Regions from separate parts of the Paenibacillus sp. 05T425 genome, predicted to be linked through region 1. Evidence: riboswitches for the same ligand, from Rfam matches in the RefSeq annotation. Region 1 holds a riboswitch; the other holds the start of a gene.

Region 1 (11,463 bases):
TTCTTCATCAATAATCACTTCATCGGAAGGCGTCGGCGTTGGATCAGGTGACACTGTAGGCTCAGGAGTAACCGTTGCCTCCGGTATCGGAGTTCCCGTCGGCATCGGCGTCGGCGCCGGTGATGGCGTTACGACTGGTGTCGACGTTGGCGTCGCCGTTGGTGTCGCTGTCGGCATTGCCGTCGGTGTTGCTGTCGGCGTCTCCGATGGAGTTGCCGTCGGTGTCGGTGTTGCCGTCGGCGTCGCTGTCGGTGTCTCCGACGGTGTCGCTGTCGGCGTTGGTGTCGGCGTCTCCGACGGTGTTGCCGTTGGTGTTGCTGTCGGTGTCTCCGACGGTGTTGCCGTCGGCGTCTCCGACGGTGTCGCTGACGGCGTTGGTGTCGGCGTCTCCGACGGTGTTGCTGTCGGCGTTGGTGTCGGCGTTTCCGACGGTGTTGCTGTCGGCGTTGGTGTCGGTGTCTCCGACGGTGTCACTGTCGGTGTCGGTGTTGCCGTCGGTGTTGCTGTCGGTGTCTCCGACGGTGTTGCTGTCGGCGTTGGTGTCGGTGTCTCCGACGGTGTTACTGTCGGTGTCGGTGTTGCTATCGGTGTTGCTGTCGGTGTCTCCGACGGTGTCGCTGTCGGTGTCTCCGACGGTGTCGCTGTCGGCGTTGGTGTCGGAGAAGGCGTCGCCGACGGGCTAGGCGTTGGCGTCGCTAGCGGTATCTCCCCCTCGAAAGGTACCCAATGCGGCTGAATTCTGCCTTTCGTGAGCGAAGCTCCTACTAATATGCCGTCGATATTGCCGCTCGTTGCCGTAATATCAGCCTGCGGGGCTAGTAGACTGCCTTTTACCCCGCTATAGCCGAGCGTCAGCGCCGTAGCATCCGGGAAGTTAAACAATATTTTAGATTGGCGGTCTTTACCGTCAAAGCCAAAATAACCTTGCCACCCCATTGATCGAGTCGCACCCGTAACGTTAATAATCACTGTCGAGCCATTTGGAACGTCCAGCCATACCTCATTCAGATCATACCCTACTGTAAATACATTGAGCTGAGGGTCTGTTCCCTTTAAAGTCGTTTTATTCGAATTGTATTGATCTTTGCTTGTTGTGCCGTTGGTCGGCAAAGCTGCCAGCTCAGCGGACAAATTCAACAAATATTCAGCTTCTGCTTCAAAATCGATAGGTGCCCCTTGATGCTTATTGCCTCTTACGAGCGTGAAGGCCGATGTTGAATGAAGCGTTCCGTAGTAGGCATCGCCATAATCAATTTGACCATTCGTGAACTTCAGTTCTCCGCCCGCCACTAAGCCAATGTCTCCCGATGCATTCGCTCGATTGACGCCAAATCCGGTTATATCAATATCTCCTCCGGCCGCCAGTCCACCTTCGACTTGCTCGTAATACAGCTTAAAGTCACCGAGCATGAACACGTTGTAACTGCCTGCCGTACCGAGCACAGAGCTGTTGCCTCCGCCTGCTCCAAATACAAAAGCGTTGCATAGAATGCCGAAGACGATGACCCCAGTCACGACTAGTGATGCGCTCTTACGAAATGCTTTTCTCATGATATACCCTCCCTATCAAAAAAAATAAAAAAGACCGCACACGAATACGAGATTCATGGCGGTCGGACGATCATAGCGCCTTAGGCGCTGTAGACTCCAGACTTTGCGTCCCACTCTTTCAAATGGTTTGCTATTGGCATAATCGAACAATTCGTTCGTAATCTATGACTCTATCAAAAAGGAACTATACCTATTTTAGCTAATTTTGGTCGCAACCGCAATCCGCTAAATTATCTAACCCTATGTAAAATATACCCATGTATGTACATGGAAATGAACTTCAATTCCGCTCTCCATATGCCGATTGTTAATATAGGTAATAGGAACTATATCATGAAGCTGTGAAAAGAGGAATGATCCCATTGAAGCAACTAGATCCGCACCAACAAACTCCCGCAAGCGTATATCGTGCTTTCCTCCTCCAGCTCGTCTACAACTATGTATTTGGATCGACCGTCGCCGTGCTCGGAGTCGGGGGCATCATCATTTTCTCCACGCTTAAGCTGCCCCAAGGCGAAGGCTTCGTGCTCGGCGTCATCTTATTCGCTTCTTTGCTCATTATGCTTGCCTGCGAGCTGTTCGTATTCTATCGGCATGCAAAGCCGATTCAAGTCGCTTTCCTGTCCGATCAGCCAACAGCGGAGCAGCTTCGCAAAGCTTATATACAAACGCACCGCTTTCCGGTACTGTCGCTGAAGCGGACTTTCGGACCTCATCTGCTCGGCATATCGGTGCCGGCTATTGCAATGAGCTATATTTTCATCCAAATGGAATGGCTCTCGTTCCCTTATTATTATATCGGACTTGCTTCCGTTGGCGCGCTGCTCGTTGCCAGTATGCATGCCATGATTGAATTTTTCMTGACCGCACGGGCTATTCGACCTGTTGTCACCTATATGCGCAACAAACATGTAGCACTCTATGGGCAGGATCTGACCCTCGGCGGCCAAGTATTTGCTTCGATTCGCACGAAGTTTCTGCTAAGCGCTTTTTTAATCGGTACGCTTCCACTGCTCTTGCATAGTCTTGCGGCTCAGATCAGGCTTGAAGGACTGGACGGCGGGGGCACCTCCGCCTATTGGCAATGGGCCGGTATCATTCTTGTTATCGGCGTCTTCTTCTCCTTGTTCGGCGCCTCGCTCCTATCTCGCAATATTGAGGATCCGATCCACAAGCTCCAAGCTGCGATGATTGCCGTGCAGAACGGCCATTACGACACCCGCGCGGAAGATATTCATTCCGATGAATTTTCGAAGCTGGTCGCAGGCTTCAACCATATGATCGAAGGTCTGCAGGAGAGGGATGAGCGTAATAAGCAGCTTCACCAAAGCTACTTCTTCACGCTTGCTGCCGCGCTTGACGCGCGCGACACCTATACCGCGGGTCATTCGGAACGCGTTGCCGAATATTCCGTCGCGATCGGCGAGCAGGCTGGCTGGCCGCAAACCGACATTGAACTGCTGCGCAAGTCGGCTCTGCTTCATGACATCGGCAAAATCGGCATTCGTGACTCGGTGCTGTTGAAGGATGGCAAGCTAACGGACGAGGAGTTTAATCAGATTAAGGCACACCCGGGACTGGGCGAAAATATATTGAAGCAGATTGAGCCTGCGGACGCGATGGCCGATCTGCTTCCGGGCGTACGCTCCCATCATGAGCGCTATGACGGACGCGGTTATCCCGACGGGCTCGCAGGAGAGCACATTCCTCTGCTTGGCCGAGTTATTGCCATTGCCGACGCTTTCGATGCGATGACATCGGATCGGCCGTACCGTAAAGGAATGACTCGCGAGCACGCCCTAGCGATTCTGGAGGAAGGCAAGGGAACACAGTGGGATCCCGCCTTAATCGAGCTGTTCATTAATTCGCTGCGGCAAAACGAATAATAAAAATAAGAGCTTCGCGACCGGGCATTATGCCACGCGCGAAGCTCTTATTTATTGGAGCGAGCCTATTTTTTGATCAGACGGAAATCATCATAGTGGAAGCCTGGCGCAACGACGCAAGATACGAGTACCGGCTCGTCGCCGAGCGCTCTCGCCATCTGCCATTCGTTAGCCGGCACAAGCGCCTGTGGTTGATGTCCTGCGGAAATGTCCGGGCCCACAATAATTTCCTTACGGGTATGCGGGTCAGCTTCTGTTCCGCCAAGCGTGAGCAGCAACGGGCTTCCCGAATGCCAGAACCATACTTCGTCGGAGTAAACCGTATGCCAGTCCGAGAACTCCTCAGGATGCAGCAAGAAATAAATCGACGATGCGGCAAAACGCGGTCCCGAATACGGAGCGCCGAGCACCTGCTGCGGAATTTCAAAATTAGCTTTCCAAATTTCCTTGTACCATCCGCCTTCGACATGCGGCTTAAGATCAAGCGCATGCACAAGCGGCGACAGCTCCTTCACTGTTGCTCCCATCCCAATCAACCTCTCTCTGTTATGCTCTATTCTATTGAAAACTTTCATTCATTCTATCATATCGGAAATGCCGGTTCGCTGATTAATAGCAAAAAAATCGTTGCTAATTGATCCCACGGTTATAAGCCTTGAATTGTTCACCTATTCGACCAACAAAAAAATGGAATTGTCTATGATTTTAATCATTTATAAGATATACTTATAAATATAGCCGCAGGAGGTGAGCAGATGAGATTGACGATAAGCATGAAGCACAACCAAAGACCCGCGTTTCGCAACCGGTTCTTTAACCTGCTTATTATTTTGCCACTGCTGCTCACTGCACTGTTTGCTTACCAAGCAGGCAACAACTTCGAGTTGACGGCCGGCTCCAGCCGGTTCAATCCTGTTGCCCGCGCAACGACCTGCGCTGCTCTGAACGGGCGCTCCCCAAGCAAGCTGCTTCAGCCTATTCGCCGCAAGCCCGCGGCTTATAAGGTATCACTTGCCGTCTTATTTGGACGGCCCGCTTATTTATCCCCCTTAAGTCTGACCATCCTGCAGCGATTGAAGCGTTTACTGCTTAAGCCTATTAAATATACATCGGTCTACATTGGTTAGAACCCATTTTTTTGGTACAAACTACAAAAAAATGAGGAGGCAAACCCAATGAATATTAGAGAATCTGATTTGCCTGGAATCGGACGCAAATACCAGATTATTACGCGCGGAGGCGATAAGTTCGTCATTATCATTCATGATGACGGCCGACGTGAAATGTACCATTTTGACTATGAGGATCCGGATGACAGCATCTCCATGGTAACGCTTGAGGATGAAGAAGCTCGTCAGATTGCCGCTATTATCGGCGGAATGACTTACAAGCCGAAGGCGCTCGAGACGATTGAAGTAGCGCTGGATGATCTAACGATCGAATGGTACAAAATCGAGCCAAACGCCGCTTGCATCGGCAAAACGATCGGCGAGGCGGATATTCGCCAAACGACCGGCGCAACGATTATTGCTGCCGTCGAAAAAGAAGCTAAGCATATTAATCCAGGTCCCGACTATGTTTTCAAAGCAGACTCGACCCTTATTGTGGCTGGTGAACGGCAGAACCTTAAACAGCTTAAGCTCATGCTCCAAAACGGGAGTCGTTAATTATGGACCACATGGTGCTGGAGATCGGTCTCGCCGTTATACTCATCGCCTTGGTCGGGCTGTTAGCTTCAAAAATTCGTTTTTCGGTTATTCCTTTTTATATATTGATCGGTATGGCTGTCGGCCCTCATGCGCCTCACTTCGGCATACTAGACTTCAGATTCATTCACAGCGCTGAATTAATTGAATTCATGGGGCGCCTCGGCGTGCTCTTCCTGTTATTTTATCTAGGTCTCGAGTTCTCGGTTGGTCGACTCATGAAGTCTGGCAAAGCGATCGCGGTTGGCGGAACGATCTATATTTTAATCAACTTTTCACTCGGCTTATTGTTCGGATGGGTTAACGACTTTCCTATCGAGGAAACGATGGTCATTGCAGGTATAACGACCATCTCATCCAGCGCAATCGTAGCAAAGGTGCTCGTCGACTTAAAACGGACGGCGAACCCGGAGACAGAGATGATTCTCGGGATCATTATGTTCGAGGATATTTTCCTCGCGGTGTATATATCCGTATTGTCGGGTCTTGTGCTCAGCGACTCTTCGTCGCTTGGCGGTGTGTTGCTCTCGGCCTCTTATGCGCTTGGATTCATGTTGTTATTCCTCATTATTGGCAGGAAGGCTGCCCCGCTGCTTAACAAGCTGTTCAATATTCGCTCCAACGAATTATTCCTATTGCTCGTCTTCGGCTTCTTGTTCCTTGTCGCCGGTTTCTCCGAGACGATTCATGTCGCAGAAGCGATCGGCGCGTTGCTCGTCGGGTTAGTATTAGCGGAGACGACGCATATGAAACGGATCGAGCATATGATTTTGCCGTTCCGCGACTTCTTCGGCGCTTTGTTCTTCTTCAGCTTCGGTCTCACGATCGACCCGCTCGCACTCGGCGGTGCGGTATGGCTGTCGCTCGGCGCTGTCGGCATTACGCTGCTCGGCAACTTCGTTGCAGGCATGTTCGCAGGCAAGAGCGCTGGACTGTCGCCTAAGGCATCGTCCAACATCGGACTAACGATTGTGTCGCGCGGCGAGTTCTCGATCATTATGGCTAATCTGGGCAAAGCCGGCGGCTTGATGGAGCTGCTGCAGCCGTTCGCTGCGCTATATGTGCTGATCCTAGCCATATTAGGCCCGCTGCTCACGAAGGAGTCTAAGCTCATCTATAAAGGGCTGAACATGATATTCCGCTGGGAGAAGCGGAAGCTCGTGAAAGAGCCCGACCCGCCTGCCCCGCAAGGCGGCAAAGGGTAACTAAAGAGGCAGGCGCGACAGGTCAAGATGACTGCCGCGCCCGCCTCTTCTTTGTGCTTGTGTAGTATGCTCACATTCGCTACCTTCCCTTAGCGATAGAGATACTTTCTATCTCTATCTGCCCCTAACACACCCCGATTTGTTGAATAGAGCTGTTTTCTAGCTCTATTCCGCTCAGCTGACCCGCCGTATGCTCAATTTCGCCACTCTCCCTTACAGATAGAGATACTTTCTATCTCTATCTGCCCCTAACACACCTCGATTTGTTGAATAGAGCTGTTTCTAGCTCTATTCCGCTCAGCTGACCCGCCGTATGCTCACATTCGCCGCAATCCCTTGCCGATAGAGATACTTTCTATCTCTATCTGCCTCTAACACACCCCGGTTTGTTGAATAGAGCTGTTTTCTAGCTCTATTCCGCTCAATAGCCCCGCCGTATGCTCACATTCGCCGCTCTCCCTTGCCGATAGAGATACTTTCTATCTCTATCTGCCTCTAACACACCACAATTTGTTGAATAGAGCTGTTTTCTAGCCCTATTCTGCTCAGCTGACCCGCCGTATGCTCACATTCGCCGCTTTCCCTTAGCGATAGAGATACATTCTATCTCTATCTGTAACCAACACACCACGGTTTGTTGAATAGAGCTATTTATTAGCTCTATTCCGCTCAGTTGCCCACCGTATGCTCATATTGGCCGCCTTCCCTTAGCAATAGAGTTACTTTCTATCTCTATCTGTAACCAACACACCACGGTTTGTTGAATAGAGCTGTTTATTAGCTCTATCTGCTCAGCAGACCCGCCGTATGCTCACATTCGCCGCTCTCCCTTGCAGATAGAGATACTTTCTATCTCTATCTGCCCCTAACACACCCCGATTTTTTGAATAGCGCTGTTTTCTAGCTCTATTCCGCTCAGTTACTCCGCCGTATACTCACAATCAAAAATAGGCAGTTCCGACGTGGTCTATGCCCCGTCGAAACTGCCTTTTATATCGTTACCTGGCGCCTACGCTTGCACCGCCGAACTGCGCTTTGTGGAGGCGGCTGTAGATGCCGCCCGCTTCCACGAGTTCGTCGTGACGGCCTTGCTCGGTGATGCCGTCCTCGGTGACGACGACGATACGATCCGCATTCTTGATTGTTGCCAATCGATGAGCGATAACGAGCGTCGTGCGGCCGACGGACAGCTCAGCCAGCGACTGCTGAATAGCTGCTTCCGTCTCGGTATCTAGTGCTGACGTCGCTTCGTCAAGAATGAGGATTGGCGGATTTTTCAAAAACATCCGCGCAATGGCGAGACGCTGCTTCTGTCCGCCGGACAGCTTCACGCCGCGCTCCCCGACAACCGTATCCAGTCCATCCTTCTGCGAATGAATGAACTCTTCCAGCTTCGCGCGCCGCGCCGCTTCCATGATCAGCTCATCCGATGCGCCGAGCTTGCCGTAAGCGATGTTCTCGCGTATCGTTCCCGCGAACAGGAATACATCCTGCTGCACAATCCCGATCTGCTTGCGCAGCGATTCCAGCTTAATATCCTGAATGTCGTACCCATCGACGGAAATGCTGCCTCCATCGATCTCATAGAACCTCGGCAGCAAGCTGCAAAGCGTCGTCTTGCCTGCGCCAGACGGACCAACGAAAGCAACCGTCTCGCCGGCCCGAATCGTAAGATCGATATGCTCCAGCACCTTCGCTACGCCTTCGTAACCAAACGATACGTTACGGTAGACGATATCTCCCTGCAGCCCATCCACTTCAACCGCATTAGCCTTATCCGCAATATCAGGTTCGGTCTCCATCAGCTCCGTGTAGCGCTTGAAACCGGCGATACCTTTTGGATAGCTCTCGATAACGGCATTGATCTTCTCGATCGGTTTGAAGAAAATATTCGTCAACAGAACGAACGCAACAAAGTCGCCATAATTCAGACTGCCCTTCAACACATACCATGTTCCCGCGATCAAGACGAATACGGAAACTAGACGCATAAGCATATACGTGATGGAGGAGTTCATGCCGATGATTTTGTACGAGATCAGCTTCGCCTCGCGGAAGCGCAAGTTGTTCACTTTGAACAACTTTCTCTCATGCTTCTCGTTCGAGAACGCCTGTACGACGCGAATGCCGCCGACCGTATCCTCGACCCGCGCGTTGAAGTCGGCCATATCCGAGAACAGTCGATTCGCAGCTTTCGTCATCTTGCCGTTGAACAGCAGCACGAGCCATATAATGATCGGTACGATGATAAACGTAATGACAGCGAGCTCTGGATTAATGAAGAGCATAATACCGAACGCGCCAATGAGCGTCATAGCGGCAATGAACATGTCCTCCGGACCATGATGCGCAACCTCGCCAATCTCGAACAAGTCGTTCGTCATCCGAGAAATCAAATGACCCGTCTTCGTATTGTCGAAGAAACGGAAGCTAAGCTTCTGAATATGGTCGAACAGCTGCTTCCTCATATCCGTCTCGATGTTGATACCAAGCATATGCCCCCAGTAGGTAACCACATAAGAGAGCAGCGTATTAATCGCATATACAACGAGCAGCACCGCGCAAGCCGTTACGATGAGACCCCAATTCTCGTCGGGCAAAAGCGTGTTGATGACATAGCTGACCGCAAGCGGAAAAATAAGCTCAAGGACAGCCAGCAGCACCGCACAAAAGAAGTCGATGAAGAAGAGCTTCTTATACGGCTTATAATAGGCAAAAAATTTACGAAGCATCGGAAACTCCTTTTCTGTCGAATAAGCATAATCGCTTATGTAATTGATAATGATTTTCACAAGCGTAAACGGCTAACGGCGTCCTCTGGCAGCGTGCAGCATTCGTTTCGCGGTGAAATATAGGCATAAGGATAAGAGTGAAACTTATACTTCCTATATTTTAAAAAATGATATTAAATGATTCCAATACTGTCAACCTATTTACTTCCGGCTTCACTCATCCTACTAAGCTTCACGCTCCCCTTATTATCCCCTACACTCACATAAGTTACCGCTGCCCATCCATAATGAGGTTAAGCTCATTAAGTATGAAGCTAACCTCATATCTTCGGCATCATTTCATGTCTGCATAACAAAATAGTGAGCCAAACCTCACTCCCCATGAACCTAACTTCACGAAGGATGAGGTTTGACTCACTAATTCAGTACAACTGCACCAATCTGCTCTAAACAATGAGTTTTGCCTCATATAACAATGAGTCTCCTCACTCTCGATTCGTATGCATCGTGTATTTCGTATCCCTATACAGGGAGCAGTTGTACCTGCGCTTGCTTGCCGCTGGTTTGAATGCCTGACTGCTTCTTGCCCGATGTCTTCAAATCCGCTACAAGACGCTCCAGCAGCGCTTTCGCCTGCGCGCCCTCTTTGCCTTGTATACGAACGACTAGCTGTACGGCATTGCCTGCTTGCAACATCTTCTCCGCTTGGCGCAGCTTCGTATCGTAATCATGCTCTTCGATATGCGGCGTCAAACGGAGCTCCTTCACCTTGGCAGGCTGCTCCTTCACGCGCTCCGCCCGGGCATCCTTGCTCTGCTGCTGCTTCGCTTGCCCTCTACCGACGAGCTTGCAGGGCGGCGGACTGCTCATAAGCGACGTGCACACAAGATCGACTTTAAGCTCGCGAGCGAGAGCCAGCGCCTCATCTCTCGACATAACGCCGAGATTCTCCCCGTCCAGTCCCGTGAGTTGCACTTCGGATGCTCTTATTTTCTCATTCATTACTAAACCAGTAGCCATAAGCGACGTTCTCCCCTTCGCATCATCGATATCATCTATTAACGTCTATTATACGCCGGGAGCGGCTTGTTTTCTAATCGCAGGCGCGACCGAGGCTGCAGCAGCTTTGTCCGCTTCCCTCTGTTCGGCCATTCGCAAATATTTGCGTCCGCGCCAGCGAAACAGCGAGAAGATGCCGCGAACGTACTCGTCGAGAATCATGCAGCCATAAATGCCGATTAATCCCCAGCCCAGCTCGATGCCCACCCAATAAGCAAGCGCCGTCGCGATCAGCCACATGGAGAAGACGGCCAGCCACATCGTAAAGCGTGTATCCCCTACCGCGTTCAAGGAGTTGCTAAGCGCCATATTCATCATTTTGCCCGGCTGCAGCAGCAGGTTCATCCCAAGCAGCGATGCGCCGATCGCAATAATATCGTCATTCGACGTGAACAGCCCAAGCAAGTGCCTTCCGAACAAATAAATGACGAAAGCATTTACGGTGACAACAACAAGCCCAATCCATAACGCACGATAAGCTGTACCATAAGCCTCTTTGATCTTGCCCGCACCGAACAGATGGGCGATCTGAATCTGTACGGCAAGCGCAATCGAATAACCTAACATGAAGCAAAACGATTCAAGCGTGTTCATATAAGTTCTTGCAGCCAGCTCACTTGTGCCAAGCATCGCTATGAAGGAGAAAATGAGCAGTTGCGTGAACACCCAGCAGAACATATTGATGCCCAGCGGCCAGCCGATGCGCAATATCTCCTGAAACAGCTTGCCGTTGAACGTTTTGAAATCTCTAATCGCTATGCGGCGCTCGAATGTATACAGGAACATAATGAACAACACAATTGACGCAAGCAGTCGGCAGACCACCGTTGATACCGCTACGCCGAGCAAGCCCCATTTCGGTAAACCAAGTGCTCCGAAGATGAATCCATAGTTGAGAATAACATGGACCACATTCATGCCAATCGCAATGTACATCGGCCCTTTGGTGTTGCCCGTGTTGCGAATCGCCGTACTCAGCGAGGACATAAGCGCCACAAGAACCATGCCCCCGCCCACAATCGATATATAAGTCTGAGCAAGCGGAAGCAGCGTGTCAGGCAGCTTCAGCATTGCAGCAATCTCCGTCGGAAAAGTGTATAACATAACACTGAGCAATATTCCGATACCCGCGCTGACCGTTACCGACATGATGCCGATCGTCCTCGCATCGCCGGCTTGGCGGGCGCCAAGTTTCTGAGCGATCAAAATACCCGCCCCGCTTGCTACCGTCACAAGCAGCGTCGTTACCGCTTGAAATAACTGATTGGAGAAACCGACAACAGCTACCGCATCATCCGATATTCGGCTGACCATGAGCGTATCC
Region 2 (11,463 bases), on a different contig from region 1:
ATTTTACAAAAAGGCGGGGACCGACACTCCAAAACCTCCTCAGTTCCTTTATAAACAAGACCAATCGACAAAAAAACTGCCCCGATTACCGTAAAGGCTATCAGGGCAGTTGCTTAGCAATTCTTAATTCTATGCTTTTGTTGATTTTTTCTTTTTGAACGTAAGCAATCCAATCAACAGCAGGCCAAGACCTGCCATATAAGTAGGAAACGAGCTTGTATCGCCTGTTTTCGGAAGCGTTGCTAATGGAACTTCGTTGTCTGTAACAGATGCTTCGTCTTCTTCTTTAACTGCATCCGTATCAGTGTCAACCGATCCTTGCGGTACCTCGTTGTCACCCTCTTCGACAACTTCCTCTTCACCTGCGTCTACCGATCCTTGAGGTGTATCGTCTTCGTCAACAACAACTTCTGTTTCCGGTGTTGCTGTTGGCTCAAYTGTCGGAGTCGGTTCTACCGTTGGTTCCGGTGTCGATTCTGGCGTTTCTACCGGCGTAGGAGCTGGCCTTGGTGTTGTTGTTGGTTGTGTCGTTGGTTCCGTTGTCGGCTCTACCGTTGGTTCCGGTGTCGGAACTGGTGTCGGTTCTGGCTTTACTGTCGGCTCCGGTGTCGGTGCCGGCGTTGCTGTAGGCTCCGGTGTCGGAGTCGCTGTTGGTTCTGGTGTTGCTGTCGGCTCCGGTGTCGGAGTCGCTGTTGGTTCTGGTGTTGCTGTCGGCTCCGGTGTCGGAGTCGCTGTTGGTTCTGGTGTTRCTGTCGGCTCCGGTGTCGGGGTCGCTGTTGGTTCTGGTGTTGCTGTCGGCTCCGGTGTCGGAGTCGCTGTTGGTTCTGGTGTTGCTGTCGGCTCCGGCGTCGGTGTTGCTGTTGGTTCCGGTGTCGGTGTTGCTGTTGGTTCCGGTGTCGGTGTTGCTGTTGGTTCCGGTGTCGGTACAATTACAGTCTTCTTCACGAAAAACTCGATTTCACGGATTTTATCCGTCTGAGCTGTCGAGGAACCGGATTTGATTCCGCTTGCTCCGTAGGATGTCGTCTCCGTTTTATATTTGTTGCCCGATTTCCAAGTGATCTTCACGCACACGACATCATGTTTCAATAAATCCGTGTCGTTGATTACGTTCCAATTAACAGTCTTCTTGTTGTTCTTTAATTCGCCGCTCACGACTTTTTTGCCGCTAGGTCCTACTTCAAAGCTATTAGAATTACCTACCGTATATTTATAGCTGGCATCGTAGCCTTCCGTGCAGCCTGGAGCCGGCAGTTCCTTGTAGTAAAATTTCACATAGGATATTGTTTGTTCTTTATAATAAGTTACCCATTTCCACTTACCGTTGACTTTTTCGTATTTCTCATAAGCATACTGAGGCGCCTGAAGGCCACTTCCGCTAATAGCACCGCCGTCATACTCATAGGTTTTAGTTGCACCATCCGATAACCCTTCAACTTTCACGCAAGTAATGGCATAACCATCTCCCGCATTCCAGTTCAAATTGGTTTTATCGTAGTCGCGGGAACCGCTAACGACTTGGTCCCCATCATCGGATAGGGAAAAATTATAGTTGTAAAAGAAGACCTCATCCACATAATCGCCGCTGCAATTGCTTGCCGCCCCACCGCCGCTTCCATGGGCAAAAACCGTACCAGCCGTACCGATCGTTAAGATGACGACCAACTTCAACAATAGGGCTGACTTCAACCACTTCTTCTTAATCATAAATACCCTCCCCCATAATATATGACGTCATGGCTTCCGCAAAATAAAAAAGACCGCCATGACAGTTCATGGCGGTCGGACGATCATAGCATCGATAGCTTAACGATGCCTTAGACTCCTGGCTTTGCGTCCCAACCTTTCGGATGGTTTGCGATTTACATGAGATATTGTTGTTTTGTTAGCTTTTTTGCATAAATATGTAACAATTGTGATTCGCAAGTCCTATTCTATTACTGTTACTATGAAGGTGTCAATACTAGATTAGCATTTTGAGAACATAAATTTCACGCCATTAAATGTATGCGTATTCATGCGTTTGTTCGACAAATTTCATCATGATAATTAGTAGAAGAAATAAGAAAAAGCGCGGCCGTCAGACGGTTATTCACCATCAACACGGCCACGCTTCTATAGTTATTTATATCTTGCTTCCATATAGCTCGTCTCTTACTCGCCAGAGCGATGATCTCTCATATGCGGGAACAACAGTACGTCCCGGATCGAAGGCGCATTCGTTAACAGCATAATGAGACGGTCGATGCCGATTCCCAAACCGCCAGTAGGCGGCATGCCGTATTCAAGGGCGCGGATGAAGTCATCATCCATCTCATGCGCTTCGTCGTTGCCGTGCTCTTTCTCTACGAGCTGTGCCTCGAACCGTTCGCGCTGGTCAATCGGATCGTTCAGCTCGGTAAAGGCGTTCGCGTGCTCGCGTGCTACGATGAATAGCTCGAAGCGGTCCGTGAAGCGCGGATCGGCTTCACTCTTCTTCGCCAGCGGCGAGATCGCAACCGGATGTCCGGTAACGAACGTAGGCTGGATGAGCGTATGCTCGCCAAATGTTTCGAAGAACGCGTTCAAGATATGACCAAACGTCATATGCGGCTCAACCGCAACTTTATGCTCTTTAGCAAGGCGATGTGCTTCCTCGTCGGTCATCTCCACGCTGAAGTCGACACCTGTAAGTTCCTTCACGAGATCTACCATCGAGACGCGGCGCCATTGCGGAGTCAAGTCGACTTCTTGGCCTTGGTACATAATCTTCGTTGTGCCAAGCACCTCTTGTGCGATATGCGCAATCAGATTCTCGGTCAGAGCCATAATATCTTTGTAGTCAGCGTAAGCCTCATACAGCTCGATCATTGTGAACTCAGGGTTGTGACGCGTCGAGATACCCTCGTTGCGGTATACGCGGCCGATCTCATATACCTTCTCCAAGCCGCCCACGATAAGACGTTTTAGATGAAGCTCGATCGCAATACGCATATAAAGCTGCATATCTAGCGCATTATGATGAGTGATGAAAGGACGAGCAGCAGCTCCGCCCGCTATCGAGTGCAACGTTGGCGTCTCTACTTCTAAGTAACCTCTCGAATCGAGATAACGGCGCATCGATTGAATGATTTTGGACCGGGTAATAAACGTTTGTTGAACGTCCGGATTCACAATCAGGTCGACATAACGTTGACGATAGCGCAGTTCGACGTCCTTCAGGCCATGGTACTTGTCAGGCAGCGGAAGCAACGACTTCGTCAATACGTCAACATCTTGCGCTTTGACGGAAACTTCGCCTGTATTCGTCTTGAACACGACGCCATGTACGCCGACAATATCACCAATATCAAGCAGATCGAAAGCAGCGAACTTATGCTCTTCGACCGTGTCCTTGCGGACGTAGATTTGAATCTTGCCGCTCAAGTCCTGGATATGCGCGAAGCCTGCCTTGCCCATGCCGCGCTTCTGCATAATACGGCCGGCGATGCTCACTTTAACCGCTTGGCCTTCCAGCTCTTCCTTCGTAGACGCTTCATAGGCTGTTAGTATATCTTTGGCATTATGAGTGCGCTCGAACTTCTTGCCGAATGGGTCAACGCCTAAAGCGCGAAGCTCGTCTAGTTTGTCTCTGCGGATCTGCAGAAGCTCACTAAGCTCCTGCTCCTGTCCCTGCTCGTTATTCTCATGTTCCACTTTCGTTCATCTCCCTGATACGTAAGGGTAACCGATAACGTTCAAAAAGCTTCCGGCAAGGAAGCTTTCTAAACCATTCATCGCAAACCTTATTTTTTGATATCGACAATTTTATATTGAATGATGCCGGCTGGTACGTTCACTTCTACAACGGTGCCTTTTTTCTTGCCTAGAATCGCCTTGCCAACCGGACTTTCATTAGAAATCTTATTTTGGAGCGGATCGGACTCCGCAGTGCCTACAATCGCATATTCCATTGTGTCGCCGAATTCCATATCTTCAACCGTTACAATCGAACCAATGCTCACCGTATCGATATCGATATCATCGTTATTGATGATACGCGCATTACGAAGCATCTTCTCAAGCGTAATAATACGGCCTTCGATAAATGCCTGCTCATTCTTCGCGTCCTCGTATTCGGAGTTCTCGCTAATATCGCCATAACCGATTGCAACCTTGATCCGCTCAGCGACTTCGCGGCGCTTGATCGACTTTAAGGTTTCCAGTTCCTCTTCAAGCTTCTTTAAGCCGTCCTGAGTCAGAATGATTTGCTTATCGTTCATCTTTCCGATTCTCCCGTCGTGTGACTTATTTTCATACCGTGTATGAATTCACTGTTACCTAATATATTACGCTTCATTGCCATCATACCTTGAGTCATTTCACTTTAAAGGAGTCTCTTGAGAGCCTCTTTGGATTATATTGCACGATTATATTTCAAAGTTGCCCCCAATGTCAATCAAAGCCAAACGTCCCATTGAAACCGTTTCACTTAGGCGTGAATCCATACATTCCGCATCATGCCGACATCTGTCGAACTTTGTCGATGCAAGTGCCGCTGCCTCCAAAATGAAGCATGCTCCGACATGGCGCTCCATTAAAAGCAGCGGCAACCGGCGATCCATTTAATGAATGATCTCTTCCGCTGCGGTATGGACGGATGAAGCGCCATTCTGCTCCTGCACGGCCTCTTCCTCCAATGAACGAATATAATTTCCCAAAATCGCCACCATGCGATCGCGGTCCGTTTCTTCCATAATAACGTCCTTCACGCGCGCGCCGCCTGGCAAGCCCTTCAAATACCATGCTAAGTGCTTGCGCATCTCGCGCACGGCTACCGCTTCGTTCTTCAGCGCGATCAGTCGGTCAAGGTGCAAGATCGCGACTTCCATCTTCTCGCGCGGTGCCGGATCGCCCAGAAGCTCGCCCGTTGCCAAGTACTGAATCGTACGATAGAGCATCCATGGGTTGCCCAACGCGCCGCGTCCGATCATAACGCCGTCGACGCCGGTGTGATCCAGCATCCTTCTCGCGTCTTCTGGCGAGAATACGTCGCCATTCCCAATTACGGGAATAGATACCGATTGTTTGACATCCCTTATGATGTCCCAATTCGCCTTGCCCGTATACAGTTGCTCCCGCGTCCGTCCATGTACGCTAACGGCTTTGCCGCCTGCGCGCTCAACCGCACGAGCGTTCTCGATCGCATAAATATGCTCGTCATCCCAGCCGATACGCATCTTCACCGTAACCGGCTTTTTCACTGCGTCTACGACAGCAGATACCATCTCATAGATTTTGTTCGGGTCAAGCAGCCAACGAGCGCCGGCGTCGCATTTCGTTACCTTCGGTACGGGGCATCCCATATTAATGTCTATAATGTCTGCATTCGTCTGCGTATCGACAACCTTCGCCGCCTCGACCAGCGACTCACGGTCGCCGCCGAATATTTGCAAGCTAAGCGGCTTCTCGCGCTCGTCAACGAACAGCATCTCCATCGTTCGTTTATTTCCGTGCAGGATCGCCTTGTCGCTCACCATCTCCGCGCATACAAGTCCCGTTCCGAATTCCTTTGCTATTAAACGAAAAGCAGGGTTGCACACGCCTGCCATCGGCGCCAGCACGACCCTATTCTTCATCTCGATGTCGCCGATTTTCAGCATGCCGTTCCAAACTCCTCATTGATATTATTTGATCCCAAGCGCCCTGTGCCGGACGTCAGGCTTTATTCACGGTTATCCGACATTAATTCCTCATAGTCGATCCCAAGCGTGCTCGCGATATGGTTAAGCAGCTTCGGGTCTGTCTTCCTCGTACCGCGCTCAAGCGAGCCCAATACCGCAACAGATACGCCAAGTACTTTGGCCAGCTCCTGCTGTGTGTAACCCTTCAGCTTCCGAAAGGCTCTGACGCGCTGCGCCAATTGATTGTTTTCCATAACGTGATGCCTTCCTTTCCATCCTGAAGCGCGCTGCCGGCCGCACGTGCAACCTCACTCTGCAGCGTATGCGATACTTCGATAACATCGTTTAACGGCACAAGCACGAATGACCGCTCCATCATGCGCGGATGCGGCAGTGTCAGCTCCTCTTGATCCATTCTGACATTATCGTATAGCAGGAGGTCGAGGTCAATGGTTCTCGGTCCCCAACGTATCTGCCTAACTCGCCCTAGCTGCAGCTCATATTCGAGGAGCTTGCGCAGCAGTTCGATCGGACTGAGCGAAGTGCGGATCGCTATGGCCATGTTCAGAAATGCAGGCTGATCTGTATAGCCGACAGGATCTGTCTCATAGATGCCCGACACACTCCGTACTTCAATGGTTGGTTCATGGTCAATCAGTCCGATAGCCTCCATCAGAAGCTGCTCTCGCTCTCCCATATTCGACCCTAAAGCGACGTACGCTTCGAATGACTGCCCGTTAGGCGGGAATCGCTCTTCCATGTGCACCCCGCTTTCTCCGCATCTCGATCGTTACCCCGTCAAAGTGGATATCGAACGGAGGATGCGGCTTTGTTACTCGAACCGTCACTTCATTTACCATAGTATAAGCTTCCAGAACCCGTGATGCAATGTGACCTGTTAAAGCTTCAATCAGCTTGAAAGGAGGTCCTTCCACGATCTCTTTCGTGAATGCATGGATCTCCGCGTAGTTAATTGTATAGTTCAAATCATCGGTCTCAGCAGCTTGGCCAAGCTCCATATGCAGCACGACATCGACGTAAAATTGCTGCCCCAGCTTATTCTCTTCGGCAAAAACGCCATGATACCCGTAGAAGCGCATCCCTTTAATCGCCATTTGGTCCATTTCCGTCACTCCCCTCACAGGCAAACGTCTTATTTCTTACTTTGTTGTCTTAAATTTCAAAATAGCGTCCGTCATCAAAGCGGTCTGCTTCATCTCGCGAACGTCATGCACCCTTACGATATGACTGCCTTGCGCGATACCAAGCGCGACTGTCGCGGCTGTGCCGAATGCCAACTCTTCCACGGGCAAGCTCAGCGTGTCGCGAATAAACCGTTTGCGCGATGTGCCGAGCAGCACCGGATAGCCCAGCGCCGACAGTTCGGATAAGCGAGCAAGCAGCTCCAAGTTGTTCTCGTACGTTTTGGCGAACCCGATACCGGGATCGAGCCATACCTGAGTCTCCGAAACGCCGGCCGTCTTCGCGATCTCGACACTGCCAAGCAGATCAGCCAGCACATCGGGCACGAAATCGTTGTAGTCCCGCGCATGACGGTTATGGTTAAGAATAACGGGACAGCCGAACTCTGCGGCCACTGCCGCCATCTCGGGGTCACCCTTCAAGGCCCATATATCGTTAATAATGTGAGCGCCCGCTTCGAGCGCCTGACGTGCAGCAGCAGCCTTATACGTGTCTATAGACAGCGGTATATGCGGAATTTCCTTCCGCACCGCTTCAATAACAGGAATGATGCGCCGCAGCTCCTCATCAAGAGGAACGGGCTCGAAACCCGGACGCGTCGATTCGCCGCCGATATCGAGAATATCCGCCCCATCCTCCACCATAGCAAGCGCGTGGGCTACTGCAGCATCCACCCCCGTATACTTGCCGCCATCAGAGAAGGAGTCAGGCGTCGCATTGAGAATGCCCATAATTAATGTACGTTTGCCAAGCTCCAGCCGAATGCCGCCGTTCAACTCATATAACCAATGTCTATTATGCGTGCTGCTCTTGCTCATGCTGCCACTCTCCTTAACCGTTATTCATTCCCGACAAGTCGCGATGTATCCGCACGATAGAGTGCTAGCAAGCCTCTCGTCAGATCTCCCGCATAACCGTCGCCAACTTGTACAGTCTCGTTCCTGCTCGCAATGTCGGATAGCGTCGTAATCGGTATAAGCTCCTGTATGGAGTTAGTCATCCATATTTCATCAGCTCGTACAAGCTCTTCCCATGTAAAATGTCCTTCATGCACCGCATGCCCCGCTTCCCGTGCAAGCTCGATAACACGCTCGCGCGTTACACCGGGTAAGATGCCCGTATCAATAGCCGGCGTGCACAAAATGCCGTCCTTCACATAGAACAGATTGCTCACAATGCCTTCAGCGATCCAGCCTTCCTTCGTCAGCATAAGCCCCTCGGCTCCTGACGGAGGAGAAGAGGCAAGCAGCTCACGCTTCGCAATAATATTATTCATATAATGGAGAGATTTGAATCTGATGTCGCCTTCCGGCGTGTTCCGCCGCGTCTGCAGCAGCCTCAGCTCTCTTCCATGCATAGGAATCGAATCATTGACCGGCGGCAGCGACTTCACGAGCAGCAGCACGCTCGGCTGCTCGTAATCGCCCGTTGGGAGACCAAGCTCGCCAACACCCGCGCTTACCGTCAGACGGACATAACCGTCCGTCAGGCCGTTCGCAGCCAGCAGCTCCGTCACCTGCTCGCTAATTTCCTTCTCATCGCCGCGATACAGAATGCCTAGCTGTTCGCAGCCAACCTGCAGCCGCCTTAGATGGCGGTTCAGCAGGTAAGGACGGCCGCCGTAAGTACGGAACGTCTCGAACAGGCCCAAACCGTACAAAAAACCGTGATCGTAGACCGAGATCACGGCTTCGCCTGCTTCCTTAACAGAGCCGTTCAAGCTGACTTTCATCGCGCGGCTCCGGTTTTATTTTGCAAAAAGTTACGAAGCATCGTCAGGCCATGCTCCGTGATGATCGATTCAGGGTGGAATTGAACGCCCTCAATCGCGTATTCCTTATGACGAAGACCCATAATCTCGCCTTCATCCGTCTCAGCCGTAATCACGAGACAGTCCGGCAGCGTCTCGCGTCGAACGATCAGCGAATGGTAGCGCGTCGCCGTGAACGGGGATGGCATGCCTTCGAAGATCGACTTGCTGTCATGATGAATGAGTGAAGTTTTGCCGTGCATCAGCTTCTCCGCGCGGACAACCTCGCCTCCGAACGCTTGTCCGATCGATTGGTGGCCTAGGCATACGCCGAAGATCGGAATAACGCCTTTGAAATGGTCGATGAGCGAGAGACTGATTCCCGCTTCATTAGGCGAGCAAGGACCTGGCGAAATGAGAATATGGTCGGGCTTCAGCGCTTCAATGCCCGCTAGGTCGATCTCGTCATTTCTTTTGACCACAATCTCTTCGCCAAGCTCTCCCAAATACTGAACGAGATTGTACGTAAAGGAATCGTAATTATCAATTACAAGGATCATCGTCTAAGCTCCCCCTCTTATCCGTTGTTTGCTCCGGCCAACTGTTCGCTGTACTGAACGGCCTTCCACAACGCCTTCGCTTTGTTCAGAGATTCATAATATTCGCGTTCCGGATTCGAGTCGATCACGATACCGGCACCTGCCTGTATATGAGCAACGCCATCCTTGATAGCCATCGTTCTAATAATAATATTAAATTCCATATCGCCGTTATAGTCAATCCAGCCGAGCGATCCCGTGTACGGACCTCTGCGTACCGGCTCAAGCTCCTCTATAATTTCCATCGTTCGAATCTTCGGTGCTCCTGTAATCGTGCCTCCCGGGAACGTAGCCGCAATGACGTCATATGCGTCCTTGCCTTCGGCAAGAACCCCTTCGACTTGCGACACGAGGTGCATCACATGCGAGTAATACTCGATGACCATAAGTTCCTTCACTTCAACCGTCCCGTACGTCGATATACGGCCGAGGTCGTTGCGTTCCAGATCGACGAGCATAATATGCTCGGCGCGCTCCTTCTCGTTAGCGACAAGCTCCTCTGCAAGCTGGCGGTCTTCTTCCTCTGTCCGCCCTCTGCGCCTCGTGCCGGCAATCGGCCTCGTTGCCAATCTGCCGTCCTGCAGCTCTACGAGCAGCTCCGGTGAAGCCGACACCAGCTGGAAGTCAGGGCAGCGCAGGAAGCCCATGTATGGCGACGGATTGAACAGTCTGAGCCATTCGTACAGCTCTTCCGGTGACGTATCAATCGCACGGCTTTGACGCTGGGACAGATTTACCTGGAACACATCGCCTTGGCCGATATAATTGCGAATCGCTTCTACGGCGTCCATATACGCCTGCTTCTTGAACGGTGAGCTAATATCGTTCATTTGTTCGATGTCGATATGAAGATGATCCGCTTCCGTCAGCTTAAGGCGCTTCTCCTTGACCGCCTCCGCCTTGCGGCACGCTTTCTCTTCTTCGAACCATGTCAGCCAGTAGTCTGTCATCCCCTCGGCGCGAGACAGCGCACGATCGTAGGCTTCCAGCAGCTCCTCCTCACTGGCGTTCGGATCAATTGGCATATGGACAGCACAATAAACGACAGAGCGCTCATGATCAATAATCCATAGTTCATTCATTCGCATGAACAAGTAATCCGGCAAAGTCAGATCATCGTCCGCAAGCTCCGGCAAACGTTCTATCGAACGTATCACATCATAGCTCCAGTAGCCGACACAGCCGCCGATCCACTTCGGTCCATAAGCTAGACGCGGTCCGACTGCGCCCGCCATCCATTCCCTCATCACTTCAAGCGGCTTGCCATGCCAGTTGCGCCGGCTTTGCTCCTCTAGCGATTCGTAGGTGACGGACTCGGCAGTCAGTCCTTTGCCCCGAATAATGGCATCCGGATGCAAGCCCAAATACGTATACTTGCCATCCTTCCCGCTCTCCAGCACAACGGCATACGGTGATGCGTCCTGCCATGCTTCTTCCCAAGAAGTGACTATGCCGCTATCACGGCTCTGAATCGGCAATTCCTTAAGCAACGGAAGCGTCGTATATTTCCGCTCGGCGTGCCACCGGACCCACTGCTTTCTATCGGTGACCATCACCCTCAACCCCCGTTCATCTGACTTATTTTGCCTAGTATACAGAATAGCGCGGCAAAAGAAAAGGGCGTGGCTTCTTTCTTGAAGGGCCCAGGCAGTAAATGGAGAAAAGCCTCCCACTCCGAGGAATGGAAGGCTTGAATTGCAGCTATCGTTATGGATTAGTTGTCGAAGTTGAAGAGCGGTGTGCTCAGGTAACGTTCACCGTTACTTGGAACAATCGCTACTACGCGTTTGCCTTCGCCAAGTTCTTTGGCAACTTGAAGCGCTGCGAAGATCGCTGCGCCGGAAGAAATACCGCAAAGGATACCTTCTTCTTTCGCTGCGCGACGCGCGTATTCAAAAGCATCTTCGTTCTCAATTGTAATAACGCCGTCATAGATCTCACGGTCCAGGATGTCAGGCACGAAGTTAGCGCCGATACCTTGAATCTTATGAGGACCTGGCTTGCCGCCGGAGAGCAACGGGGAAGCCGCAGGCTCAACCGCGTAAATTTTGATACCGTCGAAATTCTTCTTCAAGATTTCGCCAGCGCCTGTAATCGTACCGCCAGTGCCGATACCAGCGATGAAAGCGTCCAGCTTGCCGTCAAGCGAGTTGATCGCTTCTACGATCTCAGGACCAGTCGTTTCGCGGTGAATCTTCACGTTCGCTTGGTTCTTGAATTGTTGCGGCAGGAAGTACGAAGGGTTCTCTTGCGCAAGCTCTTCCGCTTT

The links. A riboswitch is a leader RNA that binds a small molecule or an ion and turns the genes downstream of it on or off. The one in region 1 is predicted to bind cyclic di-GMP.
Region 2: another riboswitch for cyclic di-GMP. It lies ahead of AC1DF0_RS30355 (LPXTG cell wall anchor domain-containing protein); the one in region 1 lies ahead of AC1DF0_RS21050 (choice-of-anchor A family protein).

The regions. Positions count from the first base shown of each region.
Region 1 covers NZ_JBFTLA010000009.1:108,298-119,760, forward strand. Annotated here, with positions in the region: gene AC1DF0_RS21050 (choice-of-anchor A family protein) at 1-1,551, opposite strand, end outside; cyclic di-GMP riboswitch class I at 1,606-1,693, opposite strand; gene AC1DF0_RS21055 (HD-GYP domain-containing protein) at 1,914-3,437, shown strand; gene AC1DF0_RS21060 (cupin domain-containing protein) at 3,503-3,964, opposite strand; gene AC1DF0_RS21065 (hypothetical protein) at 4,193-4,564, shown strand; gene AC1DF0_RS21070 (cation:proton antiporter regulatory subunit) at 4,613-5,104, shown strand; gene AC1DF0_RS21075 (cation:proton antiporter) at 5,107-6,348, shown strand; gene AC1DF0_RS21080 (ABC transporter ATP-binding protein) at 7,347-9,080, opposite strand; gene infC (translation initiation factor IF-3) at 9,603-10,100, opposite strand; gene AC1DF0_RS21090 (MATE family efflux transporter) at 10,149-11,463, opposite strand, start outside.
Region 2 covers NZ_JBFTLA010000024.1:1,729-13,191, forward strand. Annotated here, with positions in the region: gene AC1DF0_RS30355 (LPXTG cell wall anchor domain-containing protein) at 130-1,707, opposite strand; cyclic di-GMP riboswitch class I at 1,775-1,870, opposite strand; gene lysS (lysine--tRNA ligase) at 2,155-3,675, opposite strand; gene greA (transcription elongation factor GreA) at 3,765-4,241, opposite strand; gene dusB (tRNA dihydrouridine synthase DusB) at 4,584-5,621, opposite strand; gene AC1DF0_RS30375 (helix-turn-helix domain-containing protein) at 5,684-5,896, opposite strand; gene folK (2-amino-4-hydroxy-6-hydroxymethyldihydropteridine diphosphokinase) at 5,848-6,402, opposite strand; gene folB (dihydroneopterin aldolase) at 6,380-6,766, opposite strand; gene folP (dihydropteroate synthase) at 6,803-7,663, opposite strand; gene pabC (aminodeoxychorismate lyase) at 7,684-8,577, opposite strand; gene pabA (aminodeoxychorismate/anthranilate synthase component II) at 8,574-9,155, opposite strand; gene AC1DF0_RS30405 (anthranilate synthase component I family protein) at 9,173-10,747, opposite strand; gene cysK (cysteine synthase A) at 10,909-11,463, opposite strand, start outside.